Regions from separate parts of the Nitrosospira lacus genome, predicted to be linked through region 2. Evidence: riboswitches for the same ligand, from Rfam matches in the RefSeq annotation. Region 2 holds a riboswitch; the other holds the start of a gene.
The links. Region 2 has a riboswitch for cyclic di-GMP ahead of EBAPG3_RS15385 (PEP-CTERM sorting domain-containing protein). Riboswitches for the same ligand answer to the same signal wherever they lie in the genome.
Positions count from the first base shown of each region.

Region 1 (3,471 bases), 530 kb from region 2:
TGGCGAAGGCAACCGGAATCGGCGGCGCACTGAGTTACAACTGGAGTACCCGTTCCACGAATATTGCAGCCGGAATCCACACGATCCGTGCACTAGCGAAGGACAAGGCGGGTAATGCTTCCTCCGCTTCCGTGAATGTAACCGTTATCAAGTAAAACCCGAACCTATTGATACGTCTGTGCACTGGGCCAGGCATCCACACCGGCCCAGTCCTTTTTTGGATCTGGCAACAGCGATTTTGAGAGTTTGGTTGAGTAATGCTGCCCTCTCGATTGCTCCGTGTTTAATAGGATCTCTATTAATAGGTTCTCCATTTAAATGAATCGAGCTCCCGGTGAATGCGCCGAGTTGTATCAATATCCGGAGCCGGCTGATTTTGTCGGAATTTCTTACATTGCCTTATTGAGGCCTCCTTCCTCCGGATGTCACCGATTCTTGAATTTAAATGCATGTTGGCGACGCATAAGGCATCTTATTATTAGGGCCTGTTAACACTTATTTCGCACCCGCGTTTTTTGTGCGCACCCCGAAGGGACGGGACGGATTTCATCCAGCCCTTCGTTACTCGCCGCTTACGGAGGTCTCCTCCGCCGCGCGGCTCATGCCTCGTGCTGGAGAAATCCGTCGCCGTCGCGGGTGCGAAATAAGTGTTAACAGGCCCTAAATAGCCGACAGCCGCCTTGGAGGCGGCTCCCACCGATATCCATAGAAGATTAACTTTTTCGTCGTTCAGAGCGAGTGATTCCTGGCCCTTGAGCAAATAACTGACGGAAAAATTTACATATTTTTAATAAGGTTATATATTAACTATAATAATCAATATATTATAATCATTCTCTATCTGGCACGACATTTGCTTTGTTATTAATCGGGTCACTTAATACTTGGAGAATGAATCATGAACATAAAAAAAGTTTTTAAAGCGAGTGCCACAATTGCTTTGCTGGGTGCATTTTACTCAGGTAGCGCATCCGCAACGCTTCAGCTAGGCACAGGATTGATCGGGGGTTCAGGAGATGTCCAGAATGTGCTGCTTACGCAACCCGGGGTTCTCGATACTCTCGTAGTCGGCGAGCTTAATCAGACCCATCAACTCGTCAACTTTACCAGTAACGAAAATATTATAGTTCCTGGAGGCGGGCAGGCGCGTATTGAGGCCGCCGATGGTTCCTTTAATCATATCGAGTGGGGGCTGGACGATCCGCTTCTCGGCTTTGCGAAAGTGCAGTTCAATATCGATGCCGGAGCGAATGGATCTGCGAATATTTTCCTGATCGATCAGTTCGGTGCGACTTTCAGCTTCCTGAACCAAGCCTTGGATGGGTCGGGACAGAACTTCTTCACCGGCTTTTCCCTGGATAATCAGGTGATCGTAAGAGTAATCATCGACAGTGCCTCCGGAATGACGGGTATCAGCGACTTGGAGCAAGTCCGCCTTGGTCCTACCGATCGTACAGTACCCCCTATTGAAATACCGGAACCCGCAACACTGGCGCTTCTTGGCCTGGGTCTATTGGGTATCGGCATATCACGCAGACACAAAAAGCAACTAGCCTGATCTGCTTAATACAGGCCTGACAACAGACCCGCTTCGGCGGGTTTGTTATTTGGTACGACCATGGAAGTGCATTAAATAGGCGCCTATGCGCGTCGTTCCCAAGCATGCAAGCAATCATCATGGTTGTGTTTGCATTTTTCTGCATGGAATGGCGGATGTCCCGGAATGTACGTACGGAAATGTAAATCCACGCAGGATTTTGTACAGGTTTAAGGCGTATTCATCAGCAAGGGATTGCCGGTCCGGTTTTTCCTATCCATTTTCACTCTTCGGCGAGTTGTACTTCAGTCCAATAGGCGGCGCGCGTCATCCATGCAATGATGACGCAACATTTTTAGATCTGCAAAGGGCAAACCCCGTGAAAACGGGGGACGCAAAGTCATCGGTCTACCGGGCAAAGGCCCCAGGACGGCAGGACTGCCAGATAACGCCGCTTCCCTGATCAATGTCATAGATTGACGGGAATCAAGCAAGATGCTCGGATGGACTTTATTGTCCGGCGCTAGAGCATTTTTCAATCCAGGCCTATTCCGGTAGTTCCGCCTCCACACCACGAGGAGGAACTTCAAATGAGCATCAGCAATCAGGCATCACCTTCCGGCATTTCAGGGCTGGCTACCTGTGTATTTCCATCAAGTGGCTTGAAACCTGTTACACGCGCCCGGTTCGGTTTGGTCGCGGTTATATTGGCGGCCTGCATGGGATTCCATCCAACCATTTCCGACGCCGCACCCCCGGAAGTCAAGGGACCGGGCGCTGGTTCCGAGACATGGGCAAAAGGACGGATCCTGGTGGTGCCCCGTGCCGGGCTGCCCGAAAAGGAGCTGGCAAAGATACTTGGTGCCCATGGCGGCAAGGGCAGGAAGATCGGGCAGAGCGACTTGTACATCGTGGATTTGCCGGGTAATGCCTCGGAAAAAGCCATTGCCGCGCGGCTCGCCCATCACCCGCACCTCAAGTTTGCGGAGCCCGACTACCTTGTAACCCCCGATTTCGTGCCGAATGATCCCTATTATGGCAGTGCGTGGCACTTACCTAAAATTGGCGCAGCATCCGCGTGGGATGGTGCCCAGGGCGCCGGAGTAACCATTGCTATCCTGGACTCGGGGGTCGACAGCGCGCATCCCGATCTCGCCGCGCGCATGGTGCCGGGATGGAATTTTTATGACAATAACTCCAATACATCGGACGTATATGGCCACGGCACCAAGGTAGCCGGCGCGGCGGCAGCGGCAGGCAATAACGGGGTGGGTGTCGCATCCGTTTCCGGTCAATCGAAAATCATGCCCATCCGCGTCACCAATACCAGCGGTGCTGGATATGTAAGCATGCTGGCGCAGGGGACGACATGGGCGGCCGACCGTGGGGCGCGTGTTGTCAATATGAGCTTCGCCCTGATAGCGGGCAGCTCGACGATCCAGAATGCGGCGCAATACATGAAGAACAAGGGCGGGCTGGTGGTAGTGGGTGCGGGTAACAGCGGTATCAATGAAACTTATGCGCCCACCACCACACTGATCGCGGTATCTGCCACCGACAGCAATGACGCCAAGGCCAGCTGGTCGAGCTATGGCAATTTTGTTGCTGTGTCCGCACCAGGAGCCGGTATCTGGACTACAACCCGGGGTGGGGGCTATGGGGCGGTATCCGGTACCTCGTTTTCCAGCCCGGTTACCGCCGGTGTCGTGGCGCTCATGATGTCTGCCGCCCCTACGTTGCAGAACACCAAGATCGAAAGTCTGTTGTTCTCAACCGCCGTTGATTTGGGTGCTGCCGGACGTGACCCCTATTATGGCTATGGGAGGGTTAATGCGGGAGCAGCGGTAAAGGCTGCCGTTGCCGCTGTTCCTGTAGCGGACACTCAGCCTCCGGTGGTTTCCATCTCCGCGCCTCTGGGCGGCGCAACGGTGACG
Region 1 covers NZ_CP021106.3:1,633,247-1,636,717, forward strand. The annotation lists gene EBAPG3_RS07300 (S8 family serine peptidase) at 1-155, shown strand, start outside; gene EBAPG3_RS07305 (PEP-CTERM sorting domain-containing protein) at 899-1,558, shown strand; cyclic di-GMP riboswitch class I at 1,897-1,983, shown strand; gene EBAPG3_RS07310 (S8 family serine peptidase) at 2,128-3,471, shown strand, end outside.
Region 1: another riboswitch for cyclic di-GMP. It lies ahead of EBAPG3_RS07310 (S8 family serine peptidase); the one in region 2 lies ahead of EBAPG3_RS15385 (PEP-CTERM sorting domain-containing protein).

Region 2 (3,471 bases):
GGTGGCGCTGGCGGCGCTCATGCCGATTATTGCGGGTATCGGCGGCAATTCGGGCAATCAGACAATTACGATGATCGTGCGCGCCCTCGCTTTGGGCCAACTCAATGCAGGCAATGCGCGCAAACTGTTTGCCAAGGAGATTGGCGTGAGTGCGGTGAACGGTGTGGTATGGGGTAGCGTAGTCGGTTTGTTCGCCTTTTTCATTTACGGCAGCGGCTCTCTTGGACTGGTGATGACGCTGGCAATGATGTTGAATTTGTTGCTGGCGGCTTTATTGGGTGTATTGATCCCGTTGACTCTGCATAAACTTGGCCGCGACCCGGCGGCGGGTTCCAGCGTGATGATTACCGCCGTTACCGATAGCGGGGGTTTTTTCATTTTCCTGGGGCTCGCAACCCTTTTTCTTGTTTAGGGGGAATTGCTGGGTAAGTTCCGTTCAGGGAAGCATTTTCTCGCCGGCAAGCAGTTGCTCCAGGGATTCGCGTTGGCGAATAAGGTGAACGTGGTCACCATCCACCATGACCTCAGCGGCACGGGGGCGGGTATTGTAGTTTGAGCTCATGCTCATGCCGTAGGCTCCGGCGGACATAATGGCTAGCAAGTCGCCCTGAGACAATGCCAGCTTCCGGTCATGCCCCAAAAAATCGCCTGTTTCACAAACGGGCCCGACAATCTGATATATTTTCTCATCGCCGCCATTCGCAATAACCGGCAGGATTTCATGGTAGGCGTCATAGAGTGCCGGACGCATCAGGTCATTCATGGCGGCATCCACGATGGCGAAATCCCGATGCGGGGTATGTTTGAGATACTCGACGCGCGTAAGCAATACACCGGCGTTGCCCACCAGCGCGCGGCCAGGTTCGATAAGGATGCGCTGGTTACGTGGGCCGATCGCGGCACACAATGCCGTGACGTAGTCTTTCGCCGCGGGCGGATTTTCTCCCAAATAGCGAATGCCGAGACCGCCGCCCAGATCCAGATGATCGATAGTAAATCCCAGCGTTTCAAGGCGAATCAACAGGCCAAGTATTTTCCCGCAAGCTTCGACAAAGGGGCCCAGTTTGGTCAATTGTGAGCCGATATGGCAATCCAGTCCGCTGATGCGCAAGTTGGCAAATTCGCGTGCGGAGGCATAAAGCTTCTCCGCCTCTTCGAAGGGCACACCAAATTTGTTTTCCTTGAGACCAGTGGAAATATAAGGGTGCGTCTTTGCGTCCACATCGGGATTGACCCGCAGGCTCACCGGCGCGATTTTATTCAACTCACCCGCCACCCGGTCCAGCACGGCCAATTCCGCTTCCGATTCCACGTTGAAACAGAATATTCCCGCAGCAAGCGCCGCCCGCATCTCATCCGGTTGCTTGCCCACTCCCGAAAACACCACTTTTTGCGGATCACCGCCCGCTTTCAGCACTCGCTGGAGTTCTCCCCCGGAGACAATATCGAAGCCGCTGCCGAGACGGGCGAGTAAATTGAGAATAGCCAGATTGGAGTTAGCCTTGACTGCATAGCACACCAGATGGTCGCGTCCGCCGAATGCGGCGTCGAATTCCCTGTAAGCCGCAACGAGCGCCGCGCGTGAATAAACATAGCAGGGCGTGCCGAATTCGCGGGCAATGCGATCCAGTTGAACCGATTCACCGTACAGCCTCCCATTGCGATAATCAAATGAAGGAAAACCACTCACTTCTTTTTCACTTCGTCCGGGGATTGCTGCGATGACTGCGCAGGTTGTTCTTGCGGAAGATAGAGAGGCCCCTTCAGGCCGCAGCCATTGAGCAGCAAGAGCAGCAGGGAAGCGGTGCAGAATTTATGCATGGAGCGATACCGGAATGATGGATATGAAATGAAATACTAACATAAAGGTCAAGAATCTCTGAATGAGCCTCCCCAGGTCAGCCAGCAATCAACGGAGAATTTTATTCAGACGATTGGCAGCGTCATTGCGGCTTGCAATTCTTTTATCGATCTTGCACTGATAGGTGTCTTCCTCCATGGCATGCGCCTAATAGCTCATGCATATAAATCCCGGCGAAGCATTTGCTGTCATTCTCTTCCATTAAGCTTTTGACGTACCGTAAAGCCACACCCGTTGCGAGACGGGGCCGGAAAATCCAGGATCTGCCAAAACCATCGCTTGCTGAAGAAACCGGTCCGCATGCAGATAGCCGGAGTGCCAGTATGCCATTGTTTTACACCATAAATCTTTGAAACCAAATTTTTGGGAGGGTCGCTCATGAGTTATCTAAGACCATTGCCGGGCTTGCTGTTTGCCCTCGCGATATCGGTTTATCAGCCGCTCGGATACGCGGCGGTATCAACCTCTTATAGTTTTGCAAATATCACGCATAACAACGCGGGAGCCGAGGCGGATGGGGAAGCGAACCTCAAGGTTGAGGTGATAGATCTTGGCAGCCATCAGGTGAGATTCAATTTTACCAACACTTCCACTTCTTCCCTGACCGATGTCTACTTTGACGACGGTACGCTTCTCGGGATTGCATCCATTACGTCTTCATCGGGAGTGAATTTCTCGCAAGGGGCCAGTCCGCCCAATCTTCCCGGCGGCAATTTAGTCAGCCCCGCTTTTGTGACAACCGCCGGCTTTCTGGCGGATTCCAATGCACCTGTCTCGGGGAACGGTGTTAGCCAGGGTGAATGGCTCGCCATCGATTTCGACCTGACTGGCGCTCAGACATACAGCAGCGTTATCAACGCGCTCGCACTCCCGAACAATGGCGGAACCGGCGACTTGCGCATCGGTTTGCATCTGCAACGGTTTGCGAGTGGTGGCGGCAATGAGAGTTTTATCAACCTATCTTCTCCTATTCCTGAACCTGAAACCTATGCCATGTTCATGGCTGGCTTGAGTCTGATGGGCTTTCTGGCGCGCCGCCGTAAACCCCTTGAATAGGGCCGGTCCTGAGACACGGAGGGGGACGCCCCTCTGTGTTTTTCAGTGCCTGGAAGTCCGCGTCGCCAAATTCCTTGAGCAGTTAGACCTAACGAAGCAGTTTCTTAGCCTCGTTGTCCATCGCCCTTTTTTTATCGAAACGGTATCTATGAATCATACCTGTACAGGATGGGCAACTATCGGACGTTGCTATCATCCAAGCCTCTTCAACTCCTTCCTCGCTGCCACATAATCCGGATAGACGCGTCCCACCGTTTGCCAGAAAGCCGGCGAGTGATTCATCTCGATGAGGTGCGACAATTCATGCGCCACGACATAGTCCACCAGATGAAGTGGCATTTGAATCAACCGCCAGTTGAGATGGACAATGCCATGTGTGTTGCAACTGCCCCACTGGGTTCTGGCGCGCGATAGCCGCAACTGCGGCAGCGCAACGCCGAGCTTATCCGCATACAGCGCGATTCGTTCGCTGAAGCATGCGATTGCTTTGTTGCAATACCAGTCCATTACGATTTTTTCGATTTGCCGTGGGGTTAGGACGGAAAGCAGCGGCA
Region 2 covers NZ_CP021106.3:1,106,431-1,109,901, forward strand. The annotation lists gene mgtE (magnesium transporter) at 1-412, shown strand, start outside; gene lysA (diaminopimelate decarboxylase) at 437-1,690, opposite strand; gene lptM (LPS translocon maturation chaperone LptM) at 1,687-1,821, opposite strand; cyclic di-GMP riboswitch class I at 2,076-2,184, shown strand; gene EBAPG3_RS15385 (PEP-CTERM sorting domain-containing protein) at 2,240-2,917, shown strand; gene EBAPG3_RS04885 (M48 family metallopeptidase) at 3,110-3,471, opposite strand, start outside.